DNA from 3 places in the Colwellia sp. PAMC 21821 genome. Region 1 is predicted to be linked to each of the others. Evidence: predicted binding sites of a transcription regulator. Region 1 holds the regulator's gene; each other region holds the start of a gene.
The links. Region 1 encodes FNR, which switches genes on or off when oxygen is low (the NO sensors DNR and NnrR bind a similar motif). Its sites were predicted from a motif close to TTGATCTAGATCAA; they were not measured.

Region 1 (8,111 bases):
GTCTTCAATCATATTGTATTGGGCAATTGCTTGGCCAACATGACGTCGTAAGCGTTTTTCAAGCTTTTCTAACTGTGTGTTTTGGCTTGGAGTTAAGGCCGATTTTAAAACTGCGCTCATAATATATTCCTAGTAAATATGCGCGCGTAGTATAGCCGAAGTAACTTAATGAACAAAGTTGAACTTTGAGAATTTATTTAACTCATTAATAGATACTTGAAAAATAGTTTTGAAGGATTTATTGCACAAATTAGATAGCTAACTTGAATGACGATATTGCAACTATGGCGGACATCATGATGGTGTTAACTTAATTTTGGTATATCAGAAAGTTACATGTATGATGTTTTAATACACTCTCAATAGTAAGGGGATGTGCTAATTGAAGTTTAAATAAAAATAATGACTCCCTTCGTGCAAATTAATAACCTATATTAAATATTGGATATACATGATTAAAGCTGGCTCTCGTAAAATAATTGTTTTGTCTATATCAGCAACGTTGTTCATCATGGCAATTGTTTACTATTCGTTCTACACTGGGCGAAATATAGTAGAGCGTTTCACACCTTTAGTCGACGCAGTTAAAGAAGTTAAGCTTGAAGCGACCATTGCACATTTGTGGTTTGAAGAAGCGATTAGTGGCGATCGAACGCTTAATATCGAAGACATATGGGCTCACCTTGACTTGGCTGAATGGTATGCTCAGGCAATGCTTGATGGTGGCACCAACGAAGAAGGCACTATTCTTGCCTTAAACGACCCCCGTTTACGGCACAAAATTGATACAACGATTGTCGGCATTCATCATTTTCGCCAAATTGCAGAAAAGCGATGGGCATCGCAAACCACCTCAGGTATAGGATCAAACCTAGATCAACAATTCGATCTGTCATTTTTAGAGTTTAGTCATTCTGCTGATGATGTTGAAACCGCCTTAAAAAAAATAATATCTGAAGACTTAGACGCGTTTAAATTTACCCAACGACTATTGCTTATCCTTATATTTATATTGGGGACTACCATTGGCGGCGCGCTAATAAGTAACAATATTAGGCGAAGAAGAAATATAAACGCCCTAAAACTGAGCCAAGAAGATGTTCGTCTATCTCAAAATCAACTTTTAAATATAATTAATGGCGCGAAGTTGGGTTATTGGGATTGGTTTTATAAAACAGGTGTTCATAAGGTTAATGATGAGTGGTTGGCAATATTAGGTCTTACACAAGATGATATTACCAATACCATTAGTGACTGGGACGAGCTTATTCACCCTGACGACAAAGAGATAACACAACATACGGTGCATACTCATATTCAGTCTGGAAGCAATTATGTTGCAGAATTTAGAATGAAGCATGCTGATGGCAGGTGGATATGGATTCAGGGTTCAGGTTCTGTTGTAGAGTACGACAAAGATACACATGAGCCAATCCGGCTTTGTGGGACACACCAAGATATTACTGAGCGTAAACAATCGGTAGAAAAATTAGAGCGTATCGCGCATTTCGATGTACTGACTAACTTACCAAATCGTGTATTACTAGCCGACAGATTATCTCAAGCTATGTTGCATTGCAGTCGTCATAAGAAATCACTGGCTGTGGTATTTCTTGATCTCGATGGTTTTAAATCGGTGAATGATGCCTATGGGCACAATGTGGGCGATAAATTACTTATTTCGTTATCCAGTAGTATGAAAGAAGCATTACGTGAAGGTGACAGCTTAGCTCGTATTGGTGGGGATGAATTCGTGGCGGTATTAACAGACTTAACCACAGAAAATGATTGTCTGCCGATTTTAGATCGATTGCTATCGGCTGCATCAGAGCCTGTGACTATCGGTGATAAGGTATTAAATGTATCGGCGAGTGTAGGCTTTACCATTTACCCGCAAGATAATGTAGATACCGACCAACTCATACGTCATGCTGACCAAGCCATGTATGTGGCAAAAGAGTCGGGTAAAAATCGTTATCACATGTTTGATACGGCGCAAGATGATGCTGTAAAAGTGCAACTGGAAAGCTTAGAAGCTATTCGTGGTGCGCTAGATAATCAACAATTTTTGCTTCATTATCAGCCTAAGGTGAATATGAGGACAGGGACGGTGACAGGGGTTGAGGCGTTAATTCGTTGGCAGCATCCTGAACGAGGGCTATTAAATCCAATAGAGTTCTTACCCGCGATTGAAAATAGCCCGATGAATATCGAGATGGGTGAATGGGTGATCGAAACGGCATTGAAACAAATTGGAGAATGGCAGGCAATGGGACTTAGTTTCCCTGATTGTACCAGCGTAAATATTTCAGCAGTACAATTACAACAGCCTGACTTTACCGACCGTTTAACAGCGCTGCTAGCGGCACATCCAGATGTTGAACCACGCTATTTAGAGCTAGAGGTTTTAGAAACAAGTGCTTTAGATGATGTAAACAACGTCTCAAAAATTATGAATAAGTGCATTGCGCTAGGGGTGAAATTTGCGTTAGATGATTTTGGCACTGGCTACTCCTCACTTACTTATCTTAGGCGTTTACCCGCCAGCTTAATTAAAATAGATCAGAGTTTTGTAAGAGACATGTTACATGATGCGGATGATCTAGCTATCGTTGAAGGCGTGATAGCGCTAGCTAAATCATTCAAACGTAATGTGATTGCTGAAGGTGTAGAAACGATTGAACATGGTAGTACTTTATTGCAACTGGGCTGTGAATTGGCACAAGGTTATGGCATTGCCAGACCTATGCCTGCTAGTGATATTCCTGGGTGGATCAGAGAATGGAAACCTGATGTGAAATGGTAGAAGAATAAAGGGCGACTTTTTGGATGACAACCATTTAAAGCGCTTACTTGCTAATTTAGATCTAATGCTCTTTCAAATCTAAATTTGCGGGACTAGAGCTGAAGCAATGTATCCTAAGGTTTTAGCTGGGCGATAGGGCACGCGAACCACATTCATTGTCCATTATTAAAGATCATAGAATAGGTATTTCAATAATATCGCTTAGAGGTAAGTGAATACGTCTCAAGCGTTCGCTTTGGTAAATAATGAAAGTTAAGTGATTATAAGTTGAACAGGAAAAGCTTACTCTGAAGTAATGGTTATTGTACTTGAACTATTTATGCCAAATATTAGAAACAGATATAAAGCGTCACCAAAATATTAAATTACCTCATTCGGTGACGCATTACTTGTTATCAACTATTTTGGCTTATAAGCTATAAAAAATCTATAGGGTTAAACATACGAAATGTTGCTTGATACTCTATTTGTAGAATGTAAAAGAATACGATTATCTCTATAATAGCAATTGTTAATAACAAGCATAAACTTCTACTTCGTTGTATTAAATATAAAAAATTTTAACTAACTAACTAAACTTACGGGTTTCTGCACCCCATGCAAAAACCAATGCATAAAGTACGTGGCCGACAAGAGCGACCCAAGTGGTTTCTGTGAAACCAATAAACGGCGGCAGCCCGATGATAAGATGTGCGACAACGTAAAGCGCGAACACCCAAAGCACTACACCGTAAACAAAAGCAGTAATTGTCCAGTGTAGCGATGGCATAATTGCCTTCCACATTGGTCGTACAACAAGTAGCCAGCCTAACGGGTAAAGTATCAATCCTGTAATGTAGTGAACTAATTCGGGTACACCTGTCGGCGCTGAACCGAATAGGACTTCAATCATCGTTGTAGGCAGTTTAATTGTGGAGAGCGCGGTAAAACCTAGAATGGGAGACAGTGAAGGCCCCCAAAAATCAAAGATAATCGTGGCGAGCGCTCCCGCAAACAGTATCATCAAAATAGTCGAAAACTTGCTCGTCGAGCATCGCTCAGCCGAAGCGTCTTGATTAGTCATAGTGCTTTTCCTTATAGAGGGTAAACCGATAATGAGATAAATAGCTTGTCTAAATAAGCGTTTAAAGGCTCGTAGGCCCGCCTAAAAAGACAATAATTGAGGGGTAAAGAGGACTCTTTTCGAAGATCAGAACGAGCAACAATAAGGAGATTTTCACCGTGGGGCTATTATACTGCGCTTTACAGCTTATAAAAACTTTTTTTATTGCAATATCACGGCTATACCAAGTTGATTAATTGATTTTAAAAGTGATCTTTTTTAGCGACGGAAAAATCCTACTAAGGTACTTTAGTGAGTGAACAACCGACACACCCTCCCTTTATAGTCCGACTTAAAGGCCATAGAATAGTGACTTTAGTCATTCCGGATAAGAGGTATAGTAAGCCTTAGCACACATTCGCTTTGGTAACTTATTGATAGTGAAAATTGTTGTTGAACAGACTAATTTGTGGTTATGGTGATTGAATTAGAGGGCAAGTTTTAGAGGGCAAATTTTAGAGGGGAAATTTTAGAGGGGAAATTTTAGAGCTCAAACTGTAGATGACGAAATAAAGCGTCACCAAAATGTATAACTTTCTCATTAGGTGACGCGCAGCGCACTATTTCTGAAATCTACATATCTTTATACAATATGCCCTTATTTAATATGCTCTTATTCAATATGCCTTATTCTACATCGAGGGGGGAAACGTAACCATCTGGCTTTAATGCCAATACATCACAATTGAGCCTATCGATAACATGCTCTGCGGTATTGCCAATTAATGCTGCTGATAACCCCGTGCGACCAATCGTGCCAAGAATAACTAATTCGGCATCTAATTCGGCCGCTATGCTTTGAATAATATCTTCAGGTAAGCCTTCTTGGATATGAGTGCATTCCTCAGTTATATTAAAGGCAGTTGCATGCTCTAGCATTGCCTTCTTATGATGCTTTAACATGGCGAGGTTATAATCACTGGCATTAAACTCTGGAATTTCTATCGCGATATTTACCGGTGTACCTGGGAATGAATTAACGAGGTGCAAATTTGCTTTCATGACCTTGGCGAGTTGTTTAGCTTCAGCGGTAATTTTATCGTTAAGCGCTTTATGCTCTTCTTCTTCGCTGCCAATATTTAACGCGGCTATAATGTTGCCATTTTCAGGCCATAAATGCTCTTTCACGAGTAAAACAGGGCAAGGACATTTTCTCAAAATATGCCAATCAGTAGGGGTAAATATCACTGATTTAAATTTGTCGTGTTGGTGTGTCCCTTTTATAACAATGTCGTAACCGTTATCGATAACTTTGGCAATAATTTGCTCAAAAGGACGGTTATGCCAGATAACCTGACAATCAATTGTAATACCGGTTACATCAAGTTCAGCAAGTAAAGACTCCAACCATTGTGTGCGATCATTGATAACAGATTTGCACATAGCTTCACGTTCATCACCTGACAGCATAGTAGTCATTTCATAAGAAAAATCATATATGGTCAAAAATGCTGTAATGCTAGCACCTGTTTTACGTGCTAATTCTATTGCACGATTTAGCGCTTTTTGATCTTCTGTTGTTGGGTCAACAATAGCGAGTATTTTTTGATACTTTTCCATAGCTAATTCCTTTGTCAATTGCCTGCTGGTATTACCAAACTGAGAAATAAATAATATGTTTGATACTATAACAATAGCTTATTTTAAAAAAATAATAGTTGTTTTAAATCAAATTATTATTGTTTTTATTTAATTATTTCACGCTTAGCATAGCCTGAAATAGCCGAATAAGGAAGCCTAGATAAGTAGATGGAAAGTAAATAAAAAGTAGACGAAAAAATGTGGGAAAACGCTGGTTTAAAGCCCAGCACAGAGGTTTAATTTTTCGCTATTTAGAATGGTAATTAATTTACCATTAACGGTTATTAAGCCATTTTTATGGAAGCGATTTAGTAATCGGCTTATGGTTTCAACCGTTAAGCCAATATAATTGCCAATGTCACTGCGTGTCATTGATAAGCGAAACTCAGAAGCGGATAAACCACGGGCATGATATCGAATACTTAAGGTACTAATAAAGGTTGCTAAGCGCTGCTCTGCATTTTTACGGTTAAGTAATGTTAGCATTTCATGATCTTCACGAATTTCAGTGCTCATCATACGCAAAATCTGTTTTTTTAACTTTGGCATACTGTTAGATAAATTATCGAGCGTATTATAGGGGATCTCACAAATCATTGAGGTTTCTAATGCCTTTGCAAAGCTTGGGTGTTTAGCATTGGCTATAGCATCAAAGCCAAGTAAATCACCCGCTAAATGAAAGCCAGTAATTTGTTCTTCGCCTAGTTTATTAATGGTGTAGGTTTTGAAGGTGCCAGATCTAATAGCGTAAAGCGCTTTCATTGGCTGACCATCGTTAAATATTTGCTCACCTTTTTGGATCGGAAGCTTACGATCAATAATATTATCTAAGGTTTCTAGCTCATGATCATTAAGAGAAAAGGGTAAGCACAACTCACTGATACTACAGTTTTGGCAGTGAATATGTTGCTGGTCTACACACGATTTATTATTCATAAAAGCCTATAAATATTTCCATGAAGATCACCATAGTAGATACGTTAAAGATATGCAATCAGTATAGTATAAATGCCATATATAACGACTAACATAGCCGCTATTTTTCTAAATAGAGCATGACTTAATAGCGACTTAACGCTGAAAGTCCCTAATGATACTGAAAGTAGAGCGGGCAAAGTGCCAAGGCCAAAGAAAAACATGATCAAGGCACCATTAAGTACGTCGGCACTTGCTAATGACCAAGTTAAAGTAGAATAAACTAAACCACAAGGTAACCAACCCCAAAGCGCGCCTAACGCGAATGCACTTTTTATGTTTTTAATCGGTATAAATTTTTTGGTGTGTGGTGATATATGACGCCATACATTTTTGCCTAAATGCTCGACTCGGCTCAACCACATTAACCACTGACCAAGGTATAAACCCAACAAGATAAGAAAAACGCCCGCGATAGTTTTTAATATCGCAACGGGAAAACCTATATTTTTTGCGGCCATTGAACTGGTGAATGCGACTAAGGCGCCTATCAAACTATAAGAGGCTATGCGACCAAAGTTATAGGCAAATATAATGGCATATTTTTTATGACGAGCGGTATCCGATATCGCGGTGGTTAACATGGTGCTAATACCGCCACACATTACCACACAATGGCCAGAGCCAAGTAATCCGATAACAAAAGCTGAAAAAAAATCAAGATTCATGGCGTTATTTATCGACCTGATTATCGTTCTGATTATCTACTTGATTCTTAGCTTTATTTGTTTCATTTGTTTGATTGTCTTTGAACTCAGTCTCTTTCACCTGAGTAACGTTAAGTGAAGCACTGGTACTTTTATTGTGACTGACTTTGTCATGTTCATCATCAAATAAAATGCTCATACCTTGTTTTTCTAAGTCATCAAATTGTTCGGTTTTTACCGCCCAAAAAAAGAGATAAATACCGATAGTGGTCAGTAATACTGCAATGGGAATTAATACGTAAATTATGCTCATTTTTTTAAAAGCCTTAATGAATTACTTACTACTAAAATTGAACTGGCCGACATACCAATTACGGCCATATAGGGTGCAATATGACCCGTAACCGCTAACGGTAATACAATGGCATTATAACCAAAAGCCCAAAGATAGTTTTGCTTTATAATGCGCGCCGTTCGCACCGAAACCTGTCGTAATGTTTGCACGCCTTTAAGCTTGTTGTTCAGTAATATCACATCGGCACCGTTTTTAGCAATATCGGTACCACTACCCATGGCAATCGATAAATGCGCTGCGCCGAGCACAGGACTATCGTTTACACCATCTCCTATCATAGCGACCGTGTGTGTGGCTTGTTGCTGTTTTATGGCATTTACCTTGTCTTGAGCTGATAAGTTAGCTTGTACACTGTTAATTTGCAGTGTTGATTGCAATTTATTGCAGCCTTGCAGGTTATCGCCCGATAACATGGTGGTTTCAATGTCTTGTTGATGAAGAAACGCTATTAAGGGTTTAGCGTCATCACGTAAACCATCATTTAAATAAAATTCAGCGACTAATGTTTCACCTTGCATTAATACACACTGCGCGCTGTAAGCTGAATTGTTATTATCGCTAAGTAGCCACGAACTTTTGCCAATGCGATAGTGTTGGCCGTTAACTTCACCAGAAATACCAGCGCCGGGAGCAACGACAACCTGT
Region 2 (8,111 bases), 1.9 Mb from region 1:
TGTGTTGCCACTACTTTGCCATGTTGAGTACCGACTAATACACTACAACCCGTGCCACAAAAACGACAAGGGGCTTTGTCCCACTTAATTGTGCTTTGTGACGATTGCGTGATCAAATTAGTCGCTGATATAGGCACCGCAACGCCAGCGGCAACAGCTGTCGCTGCAATCGCATTAGCTTTAATAAAGTCACGTCGAGTTAAGGTCATAATGCTTTCCCTTGATGCTGTGGTAAACCCGCATCGTTATGATGAAATATGAGTGATGACGAGATAACACCAGACACATTGCTCATGTCGGTAATGGTATCTATGATACGTTTGGCAGGGTTGGTTTCGCCTTCGAGCCCCTCTACGGTGAACACTAAGTTGCCATTTTCGCCTGTTGCATGTTTCTCAGCACCAGGAAATGCTTGCAGATCATCCGCAACTTTAGCTGCGTTATCGGGATATACCATAAACATTACCCCAGCAATATTTACGGGGCTTTCTTCTAAAAGATTAATCATGTTCTTGCCCTCTTATAATTTTTCGTTAGCTTCTGCTGTATGTTTAATTGTATGGTTAATTGTATTTGTAATTGCCGCTGCAGGCTTAGCGCCAAATATTTTTAAAATAATAATCGCGACTAGCGCCGTAGCGATAAAACCAAAAAGGAATATCAATGGCATTGAGGTATAGCCCAAAACATTCCATATTAACTGCTCTAAATCACTCATAATTTACTCCTAATTTGCTGCTAACAAGCCTGTTGAAAGCTTAATTGCCGACTCAGGACAAATAGCGACACATGCCCCGCACCCCGTACAGTCTACAAGTGCAATTTCAGGTTGAGGCACGCTACCATGCAGATAGGTAAAGTTAATGGCTTCAGGTTCACAACTGTCTTGACACACTTGGCAGTGCACTTGACTCTTAGCTAAGCAACTTCCTGTAATCTCAATCGTTAACTGCCAAGGCTCAGCGTCAACAGGCGAAAACAAAGGCTCTTTACAGGCCTTTACACATTGTTGACAGAATGTGCATTCGCCAGCAGAAAAGTTAATTTCAGGAAAACCGCCATCCCCTTTAATAATAATATTTTCTTCGCAGGCATCAATGCAGTCGCCACATTGCGAGCAACCTTGCGTAAATACTTTTTCGTCCACAGTCCAAGGTAATCTAATGGTTGGCGGTGTAGAAACTTGCTTTGCTTGCATAAAATTACGGCGGCTTAAATCAACCATAAACCCTCACTACTTGAACACATTTTCACCAAGGTAATTAAGTAAAATAGATAACATGAAAACATCATAGACTGACAATACAGCAACGAGTCGCTGCGTTACTTGATGTAAATCAAGTTTTTCTTATGTTTAGTAGATAAAACCTTGAATAAGGTAGGTATGATTATTTAAATGAAGGGGAATATAATGTCTTTAGTTGCGTTATTTTCACCCGATACTATAGGTATAAACCACAATAGGTAAAAACCATGCAAAAATTAATTTGTTGAAATACTTATGGCTATAAATTTTTGATGAGCATCAAAGCGGGAGAATCCGGTTTAGGTTCTATAGGTTGTAGACTGTTTACGAGTAACATTAGTAGTGCATCAACAGTCGTTATCAACCCAACCCGAGCAATGCTAATATAAATTAACAAAGCTGATATTTATACTGGTCGTGAAGATAACGCTATTAATTGCTTATTAAATGCTTCTAATACCAAATGTAATAAGTTATTGACCAATTTTAAGCGAGGATAAATTGTTCAAGAATACATGTTTATTGTTCCAGACTAAACATAAGTACCTGCATCCCTGCAGGCAAGGCGTTTGATTGATTAGGGCATGGATGCCCGTAAGTAGAGCAATGCAGGAGCAATTGTCGAGTAATAGCGGGCGTGTGTGATTGAAAACAACGCAGTTATTGACGATTTAAACCGCCTTAAAATGATCGATTATTTATTTCAATTGGTATAATTAAGCTGCTAGCTCATAAAGCTTAGCTTGCCCCTTGCCTGCGTTTTTAGCTTCATACATAGCTTGATCTGCGTGAATAATGGCAGTCTCAGGTGTTATAATTTCTTGTCCTAAAAGTTTTACGCCAAGACTAGCCCCTAAGACAAGCTTTTTCTCACCATATTCATATGGCTGCTGCAATAGCGACAGAATTTTAATGGCTACTTTACTTGAGTTCTCTCTCGCATCGTCTGCATTCGAAGCAACACGGTCTAAAACAAGTAAGAATTCGTCCCCACCTAAGCGGGCAGCCAAATCATTTTCGCGAGTAACTGATTGTAATCTTTTGCCAACTTCAATCAATATTTGATCACCAACATTATGACCATATGTATCATTCACTGCTTTAAAGCCGTCTAAATCAAGAAGTATGATTGCGCCAAATTGCTTATGCCTAAAACTACCGGCAATAAATCCCTATAAATGCTGGGTAATCATGGGGCGATTAGCTAATCCTGTAACGGGATCTGTAAATGCCTGCATTTTAATTTGATTAAGCGCAGCTTCATGTGCTTTAACAAAAGGTTGAATAATAAAACCATAAAGTAGCGGACTACATAGCGCGGTAAGTAAAATGGTATCAACCAAGGCTTCAAAATTTACGCTCCAATCATGTGCTATGGACGCAATTAACTGCATAACTAAAAATTCAGTTACAGCAATCAAAGCTAAAATACCTAAGAATACGTTAATTTTTGAGGGTGTTTTTAGTAATTTTTTTGTTTTTGTTTTCATTACTTTCATCTCTTCGATTTTAACAACGACATTATACTATTTTAATAATGAAAGATATTTACATGTTATTTCATCACTTGAAAATAGCCACTTAAAATAATCTTATAAACATTTGATTTTAAATACTTAAACCTTAAGCAGGCATCAAAGTAACATACTATCAGCGTTATACTTAAACGTTTATTTTTCGTCATCAATATAGTGAAAGCCGAACGTTAACCCTTCATTAACCTAATAACAACCTAGTGTTAACCTTGTGAGGTAAGTAAGCTTAATACTAGGGATAAATTCATTACTCAAATCCTAAACCCTTTAAATTTTATTGTATGACTTACAACAGCATTTGCATTGACTACCTAGCGCCTTTAATCATTATCTAAGTAAAATACGACAAAATAGCCACCATTGTCTATTGTTGTAAAAAAAAGTACAAATTCAAGATATTGTTACTGCCCTTTAGGCTGGTTTTCGCTATAATGTTGCGTTTTAAAATTTAACTTAAATTCTCTTCATCCACTTTAATAACAGGTAATTTGCATGTCTGTACAACAGCAGGAAGTCGACCTTCGACGCACCTTCGCTATTATTTCCCATCCTGATGCGGGTAAAACGACGATCACTGAAAAGGTTTTGCTTTTTGGTCAAGCTTTACAAAAAGCCGGTACCGTAAAAGGTAAAAAGTCGGGGCAACATGCGAAATCTGACTGGATGGAAATGGAAAAAGAACGTGGTATTTCAATCACCACCTCGGTAATGCAATTTCCCTATAAAAACTGTTTAGTTAATTTACTCGATACGCCGGGTCATGAAGACTTCTCAGAAGATACTTACCGTACCTTAACCGCTGTTGACTCTTGCCTAATGGTAATCGACGTAGCTAAGGGTGTAGAAGCCCGTACCATTAAATTAATGGAAGTTACTCGTCTGCGTGACACCCCCATTATTACCTTTATGAATAAAATGGACCGTGATGTTCGCGATCCAATGGAAGTAATGGATGAAGTTGAAGACATCCTAAAAATCAAATGTGCCCCTATTACCTGGCCAATCGGCATGGGTAAAGAATTCAAGGGTGTGTATAACATTTTAACCGATGAAATATTTTTATATCAAACAGGCCAAGGCCACACTATTCAAGAAAAACGTGTGATTAAAGGCATTGATAACCCAGAGTTAGATAAAGTTATTGGTAACTACGCTGATGATTTACGCGAAGAGTTAGAACTTGTTGCTGGCGCGTCACATGAGTTTAATCTTGAAGAGTTTTTAAATGGTGAGCTTACACCAGTATTTTTTGGTACTGCATTAGGTAACTTTGGTGTTGACCATATGCTTGACGGCTTAACGCGCTGGGCACCAAAACCTTTACCTCGTGAAACTGATACTCGCATAGTTAACGCTGAAGAAGAAAAATTCTCAGGCTTTGTTTTTAAAATTCAAGCCAATATGGACCCAAAACATCGTGACCGTATTGCTTTTATGCGTATTTGTTCAGGCAAATATGAAAAAGGCATGAAAATGAAACAAGTACGCATCGGCAAAGACGTAAGAATTGCTGACGCGGTAACCTTTATGGCCGGTGACCGTTCTAATGTTGAGCAAGCCTATGCTGGTGACATTATTGGTTTACATAACCATGGCAGTATTCAAATTGGCGACACCTTTACCGCTGGTGAAGATATGAAGTTTAGCGGCATACCAAACTTTGCCCCTGAAATGTTCCGTCGTATTCGTTTACGCGACCCGCTTAAAGCCAAACAATTACAAAAAGGTCTTATCCAGTTGTCTGAAGAAGGCGCTGTGCAGGTATTTAGACCTTTCAACTCGAACGATATGATCGTTGGCGCGGTTGGTGTATTGCAGTTTGAAGTAGTCGTTCAACGTTTAAAAACTGAATACAAAGTAGACGCTATTTACGAGCCTATCAGCGTGGCAACAGCGCGTTGGTGTACTTGCGATAATGAGCGCACGTTAGAGCAATTTGAAAAGAAAGCTTATGACTACCTAGCACTCGATGGCGGTAATAACTTAACTTACATCGCCCCGACTATGGTGAACTTAAGCCTAGCGCAAGAACGTCATCCAGATATTGTGTTTCACAAAACACGTGAGCACTAATCTGCTTAAATAAGCGATGAAAAGTAACTGATGACAAACTAAAGTCAATCACGTAATTTATCTATAAGCCTAATGCCCATCATTAGGCTTATTCATTCAAGTGAACACCACTAGCTTGAACCTAAATTGAATAAGAGTTAAATAAAATGAATATTAGTAACATCCTAAGTGAAAGAGTTAGTGCAGCAATGACAGCAGCAGGTTTACCTGAAGGCACAAACCCTGCAATAAGTTTATCTAACCGTGCAAATTTTGGTGATTACCAAGCCAACGGTGTTATGGGTGCTGCTAAAAAATTAAAAACTAATCCTCGTGAATTGGCAACCAAAGTGGTTGAAGCACTTGACTTAACGGGCATTGCTGAAAAAGTTGAATTAGCAGGTCCTGGTTTTATTAATATTCATTTAGACCAAAACTGGTTAGCAGCACAATTAAACCAAATATCGAACGACAAAAATTTAGGTGTAAACCAGTCAGAAAAACCACAAAACGTTGTGGTTGATTATTCTGCGCCAAACCTAGCGAAAGAAATGCACGTAGGACACTTACGCTCAACCATCATTGGTGATGCTGTGGTTCGTGCGCTTGAGTTTCGTGGTGAGCATGTTATCCGTCAAAATCACATGGGTGATTGGGGCACGCAGTTTGGTATGTTACTCGCACATTTAAGCGATAAATTAGCGTCAGATGAGGTTGCAGAAACTGCTCTTTCTGATTTAGAAAATTTCTATCGTGAAGCAAAAATTCGTTTTGATAACGAAGACGGCTTTGCTGACCGTGCCCGCGATTATGTGGTTAAACTGCAAAGTGGCGACGCAGATTGCGCAATCCTATGGCAACAGTTTATTGATATTTCAATTAGCCACAGTGAAGACATTTATAAAAAACTTAATGTCACACTAGCGCGTAAAGACATTATGGGTGAAAGTGCTTATAACGATGATTTATCAAACGTGATAGATGAATTAATGGCACAAAAAATAGCGGTAGAAGATCAAGGCGCTAAAGTTGTTTTTATTAACGAAATGGCTAATAAAGATGGCGACCCATCAGTATTTATCGTGCAAAAATCAGGTGGCGGTTACTTATACGCAACAACGGATCTTTCTGCATGTCGCTACCGTGTTGGCGAACTCAAAGCCGACCGAATTATTATTTTTACTGACGCTCGTCAAGCTTTGCATTTTAAGCAAGTTGAAATCGTTGCCCGCAAAGCCGGTTTCTTACCGGACCACGTTGGTTATGATCATTGCCCATTTGGCATGATGATGGGAGACGATGGTAAGCCTTTTAAAACCCGTACCGGTGGCACCATTAAACTCGCCGAATTACTTGATGAAGCCGTGGTTAGAGCAAAAGTTGTTATCGCCGAAAAAAATCCTGATTATTCAGAAGCGCATTTAACTGAAATTGCTGAAAAAGTAGGTATTGGCGCGGTTAAATTTGCCGATTTATCAAAAAACCGTACCAGCGATTATATTTTCAGCTGGAAAACAATGCTCAGTTTTGAAGGCGCTACAGCACCATACTTACAATATGCTTATTCGCGTATTAAAAGTATTTTCACTAAAGCAGACTTTTCAGTCAACGATAGTATGCCGACCATTGTGATTGTAGAACCACAAGAAAAAGCGTTAGCGCTTAAATTATTACAATTAGAAAATGTTATCGACTCTGTCATTAGCGAGTGTACGCCAAACTTGCTGTGTAATTACCTATATGAGCTTGCCAGCCTTTACATGAGTTTTTACGAAGCATGTCCGATATTAAAAGATGAAATTTCAAACGACGTTAAGCAGTCACGATTAGCTCTTAGCTTCATCATTGCCAATACCCTTAAGCAAGGCTTAGACATTTTGGGTATCGACGTAATGGAACGTATGTAAAAAAAGCGGCTACTCGATATTGTTCATGCTCATAAAATAAGTGTGAACAATTTAAAGACCGTAGCTAATGTGAAATCAAGGAGGCGCAATATGTTAAGTTACACCGACAGTCATTGCCACCTTGATTTTGACGCCTTTAGTGCCGATTTACCTCACCTGTTAAAGCAATGCCAGCAAGCGCATATTCACAAAATTGTTATCCCTAGTATTGGTCCTAAAAACTGGCAAAAAGTACTCACACTCGCTAAAAAATACAACAGTGAACAATTAAGCCTGCATCCGTGTTTAGGTATTCATCCTTGGTTTCTTAATGATTTAACTAGCGATAGCCTGAGTCTTTTAGCGAATTTGGTAGAGCGTAATATCGATGATATTGTTGCGATTGGAGAGGCTGGAATTGATGGCGTTATCGATAAAGAACAAAATAATTTGTCGCTGCAAATTCATGTTTTTGAACAACAGCTTAACTTAGCAAAAACCTTCAACTTGCCCATTATTGTTCATCACCGTAGATCACATCAACATATTGAACGCATGCTTCGAGAGAAACAGCTAACTCAAGGTGGAATTATCCACGCTTTTTCAGGTAGTTACCAACAAGCTTGTCAGTATATTGATTTAGGTTTTAAATTAGGTATCGGCGGTACTATTACTTACCCGAGAGCAGAGAAAACAATTAAGGCTATAAAGCGGTTACCATTGGCAAGCTTAGTATTAGAAACCGATGCGCCTGCAATGCCGTTGTGTGGTTTTCAGGGCTTAGATAACTCACCACTGCAGTTAATCAATGTGTTTCAAGCACTTGATAACATTCGCAGTGAATCAACCGAAGAACTAGCCCATGCGCTTGAAGCTAATATAAGCGCTGTTTTACCCAAATTAGCTGATTAAATATCACCGAGCTATCGAGTTGGGGGTCTAAATCCTTGGCGGCTGAAGCGATTTAAGCCACGCGTTAAGAGAAAACCAATAACACCCGCCACTATCATCAATATGCGCATAATATCATATTGAGAACGGCTGTTTTCTGCCAGTTCGTCAGCCAACATCGAACGATGAAGCGATAATCGAATATACCCGTATAACTTGTCACTACGAAGTTCTTGCACGAAAGGAAAAACATCACCCGTTTGGTTTATTTTTCTAATGCTAATACCAAAAAGATCATTAATCGACTCTGCTTGCTCAGAACTTGCCATTGCTTGCCCTGTAATACCATATATATGGACACTTTTCACTAATGGCTGCTGAACTAAGGTATCGGTATATTGTTGTAACTGGTTTGGTTTTTGCGCTAAATAAGGCATAGCGCTTGTTGCTGCTTGTGCCAAGTAAAGCTTACCAATTTTATTGGCATGATCTTGAATATGC
Region 3 (8,111 bases), 450 kb from region 1:
GTGCTATTTGGCTTTATCATCACTCGTAAACAGGTGCACTTACCGCTGTCAAAATGGCTAAAAGATGATAGAGAATTACAACTTTTTGCTGCATTAGGTATTTGTTTTGGCTTGGCAACGCTAACAGCATGGTTTGAATTATCGACGGCTTTAGGCGCTTTTATTGCCGGTATGTTAGTCGGCGCAGCGAAAGAAACACTGTGGGTTCATCGTACATTAGACTCTTTTAAAGTACTATTTGTCGCGCTATTTTTTGTCTCTGTAGGTATGTTGCTTGATGTTAGCTTTCTGATCAGTCATTGGCAGCAAACCGCTATTCTGGTCATGGCTGCTCTGGTCACCAATATTTTTATCAATGCTATTATTTTAAAACTGTCTAAATTTAGTTGGAAAGAAAGTCTTTATGCTGGGGTGTTGTTGTCACAAATTGGAGAGTTTAGTTTTGTCTTGGCAGCGGTTGGATATCAGGCCAATATTATTAATGAGTACGGCTATCAATTAGCCTTATGTGTTATTTCATTGTCTTTACTCACGAGTCCTGTTTGGATTGGCATGAGTAAAAAATGGCTTAAATTCAATCATAACCCGGCTAAAGAGCCCGTTTAAAATAAATATTTGGAGTTTTGTAACATCAGGAGTTATCTCGTTAAACACGGTATAACTCCTGATTCATAGGCTTAAGGCTTAGGCCTTAAAGTTTAAGATCAAGGTTAAGGTTGCTATAACCAACGTTTTTTCTTAAACACTACAAGTAATACTACCGAAACCACAGCCATTACACCTAATAAAATGAAATAGCCATTATCGGCTTTTAGCTCAGGTATATACTCAAAGTTCATGCCATAGATACCGGCGAGAAAGGTTAAAGGCACAAATAATGCCGTGATCACCGTTAATACCCGCATGGTAGCATTCAGTTGATGAGAAGTTACCGACATATAACCGTTAATTAAATCACCACAAATATCGTAATACATTTGTGACAAACTTAGTAGACGATCTAAACGTTCACGCAAATCAGTAACCGTGTGAGTTTCTTTATCGGTGATTAAGTCTGTATCTTCATCTTCTACATAGGCTTTTAAGGTTTCGCCCATGTTAACGTGGTAATTAAAGGTACGTCTTATTTTTACCAATTGTGAGCGGTATGAGGTAATTTGCTTCATCATCTGGTCATTACCGCTTAACTGGAAGTCATCTTCAATTCTTTCTAGTTCAGCTTCAAAATTAAACATTTCCTTAAGATAGAACCCACAACTGCTGTGAAAAAGTTTAAGCGCCAAATGTATTGGGCTGCGTTTAAGGTGTTTCTCACCCACTTCGTTAAATAATTCGTTAATCGCTAAAGAGCTTTTTGGGTGTCGAGTTATTAACACGCGTTTACCGATAAACAAGCTTACTTGTAAATGGTTAAAATTAAGGCTGTCTTCATTAGCCACTATGCCGCGATACAGCATAAATATATAATCTTTAAACAATTCAATTTTAGGAGGATGGCGTTCACGAAGCGCATCACTAATCGCAAGGGGGTGACAATTAAACTGTGTTAATATTTTTTTTTCTTCTTCTACTTCAACGTTATCAAGATCAATCCACAGTGTAGTATCATCATTTTCTTGCCATTGGCTAATTAATTCACTACTACCAATTACGGTTTTTTCCGTTGGTGATATCAACATACATTTTATCATTATATACTCTCTATATGCCCCGCATTAAACGGGATGTTTTATTAACCCTGGCCTTGAATATTTTGATATTTTAATATTTAGGCACAAAGTCAGTAACAAAGAAAACTTTCAAAAGAAGTTAACTATTTTCCACTTGATTGTAATACAATTAGCTATAAATACGAATAAAATTAATATCATAATAGCTAATCACACATGATATACAGATACTCAACTAATAAAGATCATATCCCGTTATTAAAACGGTTTTAAGGATAAACGAATGTTAGAAAATGCCATTGATAAATTATCCTTAGTCATCGACGATATTCTCATTGCAGAGCACGAGCAAGACATTGCTAGTATTATGCTTGCTGCAAATGAAACACTAGTGGCTGAACAATTTGCCTTGTTGATTGAAGCCCTACCGCAAGATAAACGCTTAAGTGTTTGGGCTACTTATCCAGAAGAAACGCAAAGAGCTGCTTTTGTCGATATGGGGCAAGGCACAAGAACAAGTTTAATACAGGCATTAAGCGATGAAGAATGTTTCGATTTACTTGCTCAACTTGACGTTGATGATGTAATTGAAATAGCAGAAGAAATACCCAGTCGCTTACTAAAGTATGCCATAAAAAGCTTAGACGATTCACAACGCAAGTTATACCAACAGGCACAGCAATTTACCGTTGATGAAGTCGGCCATTGGTTAGATTACAATTATGTCCGCATTTCGGAAAAGCTTAAAATAACCAGTGCTCAGTTGCTATTACAAAAAGGTTTATCGCCCTATACCGAAGATTTTTATGCGGTAAATAAAGAAGGTGTTTTAACCGGTACGGTCGACATCAACAGTTTGATCCAAAGTGACGGTGAAAGCACTTTAAAAACGCTTTTTTCGCCTGAAATAATTCGACTTAATGGTCATGAAGAGTTAACAGCAGCCGCTGATGCGGTAATTTTATCGGGCAAAATGTCGTTACCTGTCGTTGATGAAAACGATCATTTTCTTGGCCGTTTTACCGTTGAAACAGCTTATCAAGTAAAACAAGAAACGCAGACAGAGCAAATCAATAGTGCTGCGGGTTTAACTACCGACGAAGACTTATTTTCTAGCGTTAGAACTAGTGCGAAAAACCGTGGTATTTGGCTTGGCATTAATTTACTGACCGCTTTTTTAGCTTCTTGGTTTATTGGTTTTTTTGAAGCAACACTACAACAAGTGGTCGCTTTGGCCGTTTTAATGCCAGTAGTTGCATCTATGGGTGGGGTTTCTGGTAGCCAAACCTTAACCGTTATTGTTCGAGGTATGGCATTGGGCCAAATAACAGAACAAAACAGAAAGGTGCTACTGCGAAAAGAATTAAAAGTCGGTGGGCTAAATGGCATAATTTGGTCTGTTGTTATTGGTGCTATCACCTACTTTTGGTTTGACAGTGCAGAGCTAAGCTTAGTGATTGCCTTAGCAATCTTATTAAATTTACTGACGGCATCGGCATCGGGCGTTATGATCCCGGCTATATTAAACAAATTGAATATCGACCCGGCTTTATCTGGCGCAGTTATTTTAACCACAGTAACTGATATTGTTGGTTTTGTTGTGTTTTTAGGATTAGGTAGCTTACTGCTACTATAGAAAAGTAAAAGAGGATTTAAGTAATGCCCGTAGAAACTATCACCTGGATTGCTATTGTGTTTTGTATTTCACAATCGGCTATTTTTTCAGGATTAAATTTAGCCTTTTTTTCGCTCAGTAGATTACAGCTAGAAGTTGAAGCAAATAAAGGCAATAAAGCAGCAAAAATTGTTTTAACACTGAGAAACGATTCTAACTTTTTACTGGCCACTATTTTATGGGGTAATGTTGGAATTAATGTTTTATTAACCATGTTGTCAGATTCAGTATTGGCCGGTGTTGGTGCATTTTTATTCTCAACAATAGCGATAACCATTATTGGTGAGATAACACCACAAGCTTACTTTTCTCGTAATGCTTTAAAAATGGGTAGCATGCTGGCACCAATAATTCGCTTCTATCAATTTGTGCTTTACCCTGTTGCACGTCCAAGTGCTTTAATACTTGACGCTTGGTTGGGTAAAGAAGGTATTACCTATTTAGGCGAGAGTGAATTAGGTAACATCATTAAAGAGCATATACGTGCTGAAGAAGCAGACTTGAACCATGTTGAAGGTATTGGTGCATTAAACTTTTTTGCGCTTGATGAAATTAAAGTGACTGAAGAAGGTGAAGTGATAGACCCTCATTCTATTATCGCCTTACCGACAAAACTTGATTTGCCTATTTTGCCCGATACTTATACCGGTCCGAACGATCCGTTTTTAACCATGCTTAACCAGTCAGGTCATAGTTGGGTGGTGATTACAAATCTTGAAGGTACCCCGTTGTTGGTTATTGATGCAGATGGCTTTTTACGAAGCGCACTGTTTCAGTCAGAAAATTTTGACCCTTACAACTTTTGCCATCGCCCAGTTGTTATTACCGATGAAACAACCTCGTTAAATGAAGCTATTTTAAAAATGAAGGTGAATACGTCAACTGATAAGAACTTTGATGGCGTGATTGAGCACGATGTGCTGTTGGTGTGGGGTGAAACTAGACGAATTATTACCGGTGCTGATATTTTTGGACGCTTGCTTAAAGGCATGCTGCCGCTAGTGCAGCATAACGAAAAAGTAGCAGAACTAATTAACGCTGAAAAGTCATAATTCAGCGCTAGAGCACGTTATCAAAAAATGAACTTCGGCTATGTATTTAGCCGAAGTTTTTTTATCATTTTTATCAAAAATAGCAAAACAACAATTGAGTGATACTTCGGTTATAGTTTAATGACCTAGTACCTTTTATCTATCACCTTTTATCTATCAACTAGCATCTATTATCTGCAGCCTGTTACTTAGCTATATTTTAGTTTGGTAATGACTTATTTACTCAGGTTTTAAAGCTAGCACGTCTGATTTTAACAAGCTTAAAATCTTCTCTGCGGTATTACCTAACACTTTCGCTTTTAAACCTTTACGTCCAACGGTGCCGATAACCACTACACCTGCTTTTTCCTTTGCCGCAATACTCGGAATTACCTTTTCTGGGTCGCCTGCTTTAATGAAAAAATTAGCGACGGGAATATCATATTCAGCGGCCAATTTTTCAACTTCACTCTTTAAGGTTTTCTTTGCTTTACTTTCTAACTCATCTTTATAATGTATGCCTAAATCACGTAATACTTTTGAAAACATTACGGTGTAACACACAAAGAGCTCAGCGTCGTTGGTTTCGGCAAATGTTTTTGCTGCTTTTAATATTTGATGATTAAGTGCTTGTTTGCTTTTACGTTTTGTTTCTAGGTCAATAGCGGCTAAAACATTGGGCGATTTACGCCATTTATTATCGCTAACAATAAATACCGGTGCAGGGCATTCGCGCAATAATTGCCAGTCGGTCGAAGTGTATAAAAAGGTCTCACTACGATGTGCAGTTTTTACTACCATGAGAGGGTTATGCTCTTTTGCGTAGCTGTTTATCCAATTGTAAATACGCTTTTCCCACACAACTTCAAAGCTGTAGTTAATGCCGTTAGGAATTAAATCAGCAAGTGCTTTTTTTGCATCATCGCTCACAGCATCAAGTATCGCTTGTTGTATTTTTTGTGGATCATCTTGAATAAGCCGTAAACTTTGATAACAAAAATAGACAATATGTAAAGAATTACTGGTATTTTTAGCCAGTTCACAAGCGCGTTGAATGGCGACTGGTTTGCTATCCGATAAATCGGCGACAACGAATATACTGTTCATAAAATCCTCTTTTATTGATGTGTATATAATAAAAGTAGCATACAAAATCTATATTTTCTTTGATATAAAACAAGTATTTAATAAAAATAATGTTTACGTGTATTATCGCGATATAACTTAACGAATTTACACTTACATACTCAACGAACAAACAGTAGTTTTAAAAAAAATTTTAGCGCTAGCTTGGCAATTTTTTAATGATCAAGCCCGTTAACGCAACCGGCAATAAAGACACCAAACCAAAAATCCAACTACCGCTGATAAAAATGAGTATACTCGAAAGTAAAAAGCCCAAAGCAACCATGGTAGCGCCTATCAACTTTGCGCTTTGATGAGAAAACAAGCCCCCTACTGAGAGTAAAACAGCCGCTAAAATTTGCATGACACCATAAAGTGTAATCGTGAAATCATTGAACAGGAAGCTTTGCAGAAATTTTACTTCTTGAGGACTGTGAGTAACTTTAGCAATGCCAGCAGCTAGACTTAATAATGCGATAATGACGATCAGTAAATTAATAACAGTTTTCATCTAAACTCCGTTCACCAACATTTGTTACAAGGCTCTATATTACAAAGTTCTATATTTCAAAGTTCTTTTATTACAAAGTACTTGTTAATTTATGTGCTAAACAATGGTGTTAACTCAACTCAACCGCATAAATCAACGGTTAAGTCTCGATGCATTATTAACGTCACACTAAAACTAACTGCCACACTTGAGCTAACTGTCACACTCAAGCTTCGCTTTATATTTTTTACTGGCATAGATATATAAAAAAACTGCAATAACGATATTGAATATACAGCGTAATATTTCAGCTAATTGAAAGTTCAAGGTAACTAAAGAATAGAGCAAATCAATCGTTGACCCCAAACCCAATATAATGGCTAAAATCATAAATATTTTTTCTAAAGACATTGAGTTAGACATAATGACCAAAATTTGTGTACGTACCGAATATTATCGAACTATACACTTTATAGTTTTTAAATGAAAATTGAACAAATGCTTAATGCCTTACAGTATTTATAACTCTGTGAATACACAGAATTAGCCTACCAATTTACTTACAACTTTTACATTGTTATCCAAGGTTTTATGAACTGGACATTTGTCTGCTATTTCTAAAAATCGCGTTTGTTGGGCGGTGTCTAACTCTCCAACAAAACTAATTTCACGTATAATAGCTTCAATGCCTTGGTTTTTTTCCTCACAGTCTTGGCAGTCTTGTTGATAATCTCGGCTATGTTTTAGCTCAACTTTGATATGCTTTATGGCAAGTTTTTTACGTGTCGCGTACATACGAAGTGTCATGGCAGTGCAAGCGCCTAAACCGGCAAGTAAATGCTCGTAGGGATCAGGTCCCATATTATCGCCGCCTGCACTTTGCGGTTCATCTGCAAGCCAATAATGACTATTCGTGCTTACGTGTTGGGTAAATTTATGATTTTTTTCTTCGACAATAACATGCCCTTTAATCACTTCGACTTTTTCCTGGGCGCAATTGTTATCACCCGCATTGATTTCAGTACTATTTTTAGCATTGCTTGGGACTGAAATATATCGCCCTGCCCATGCAGCTATTACGTCTGCAGCATATTCGGCGTCACGTTTTTTGGTTAATAAGTGATCGGCACCATCTAAACTGACAAAGCTTTTGGGGTGCAATGCCGCTTGATATATTTTCTCCGCTTCACTGATATTGACTGTGCTGTCAACCGGAGAGTGCATGACTAAGAGCGCCTTTCTTAATTGACCAATATGGCTGGTATCGTAGCGTTTAATATCATCTAAAAATTGTTTTTCGATCGTAAACACACGCCCTGCTAAGTTGACTTCAGCTTTGCCATTTTTTTCAATATCATCAATTTGTAGGGCAAAGTTATGAGCAACATGCTCTGCATCTGACGGCGCCCCAATAGTAACAACGGCCATAGCCTCTTCAACATGCTGAGCAACATTAAGTACCGCCGCACCACCTAAGCTATGGCCAATGAGTAGGCGAGGCGCTTGATATTCTACACGGAGAAAATTCGCTGCAGCAATTAAATCTTTTATATTTGAGGAAAAGTTACTATTCGCAAAGTCACCATCACTATTGCCTAAACCGGTAAAATCAAACCTTAACACTGCAATACCTTTACGCATTAAAGCTCGACTAATTCTTGATGCCGCTGCAATGTCTTTGCCACAGGTAAAACAATGCGCGAATAAGGCATAAAATTTCACATCAGATTCTGGCGTTTCCAGTAATCCACTCAGTTTGTGTTCACCGCTGATAAATTCAACTTTTGTGCGCATATATAACCCTTTTTGTAAGTTCGTCAATTAGTCACATTGCTGCGCTACTCATATTGACCGTAAGGTTTTAATAAAAATTTCTTTTATCATAATACTAGTTAAATTTTTGCGATACATTGCATATTATTTTGTATAAAATATACCGATGTTAATCAAATTTTTTAAGGAACAAGTATGACTATAGGTGTGGGCGGCTCTACCGCAAAAATTGAACTTGAGAAGTTAGTCAATATGACTGGTCAAGTCCAAGCAATAACTGAGGCTGAATTAAATCAGCGCATTGCGAAAGCGCAAAAAATTATGGCTAAAAATAATATTGCGGCCAC

Region 2: the regulator FNR is predicted to act here: its motif matches at 1,328-1,341, upstream of napF (ferredoxin-type protein NapF).
Region 3: the regulator FNR is predicted to act here: its motif matches at 5,543-5,556, upstream of A3Q33_RS19920 (universal stress protein).

The regions. Positions count from the first base shown of each region.
Region 1 is NZ_CP014943.1:330,082-338,192, reverse strand. It holds gene ttcA (tRNA 2-thiocytidine(32) synthetase TtcA) at 1-120, opposite strand, end outside; gene A3Q33_RS20705 (putative bifunctional diguanylate cyclase/phosphodiesterase) at 452-2,806, shown strand; gene A3Q33_RS01320 (hypothetical protein) at 3,375-3,869, opposite strand; gene uspE (universal stress protein UspE) at 4,536-5,468, opposite strand; gene fnr (fumarate/nitrate reduction transcriptional regulator Fnr) at 5,706-6,425, opposite strand; gene A3Q33_RS01305 (sulfite exporter TauE/SafE family protein) at 6,470-7,132, opposite strand; gene ccoS (cbb3-type cytochrome oxidase assembly protein CcoS) at 7,137-7,424, opposite strand; gene A3Q33_RS01295 (heavy metal translocating P-type ATPase) at 7,421-8,111, opposite strand, start outside.
Region 2 is NZ_CP014943.1:3,353,780-3,361,890, reverse strand. It holds gene napA (nitrate reductase catalytic subunit NapA) at 1-209, opposite strand, end outside; gene A3Q33_RS14255 (chaperone NapD) at 206-508, opposite strand; gene A3Q33_RS21080 (TIGR02808 family protein) at 521-718, opposite strand; gene napF (ferredoxin-type protein NapF) at 728-1,225, opposite strand; gene A3Q33_RS14240 (GGDEF domain-containing protein) at 1,963-2,412, opposite strand; gene A3Q33_RS14235 (hypothetical protein) at 2,419-2,736, opposite strand; gene prfC (peptide chain release factor 3) at 3,274-4,854, shown strand; gene argS (arginine--tRNA ligase) at 5,001-6,740, shown strand; gene A3Q33_RS14220 (TatD family hydrolase) at 6,831-7,631, shown strand; gene A3Q33_RS14215 (AhpA/YtjB family protein) at 7,643-8,111, opposite strand, start outside.
Region 3 is NZ_CP014943.1:4,764,099-4,772,209, forward strand. It holds gene A3Q33_RS19900 (cation:proton antiporter) at 1-606, shown strand, start outside; gene A3Q33_RS19905 (magnesium transporter CorA family protein) at 720-1,691, opposite strand; gene A3Q33_RS19910 (magnesium transporter) at 1,954-3,306, shown strand; gene A3Q33_RS19915 (DUF21 domain-containing protein) at 3,330-4,397, shown strand; gene A3Q33_RS19920 (universal stress protein) at 4,617-5,483, opposite strand; gene A3Q33_RS19925 (DoxX family protein) at 5,662-6,012, opposite strand; gene A3Q33_RS19930 (hypothetical protein) at 6,205-6,414, opposite strand; gene A3Q33_RS19935 (bifunctional alpha/beta hydrolase/OsmC family protein) at 6,535-7,785, opposite strand; gene A3Q33_RS19940 (M24 family metallopeptidase) at 7,960-8,111, shown strand, end outside.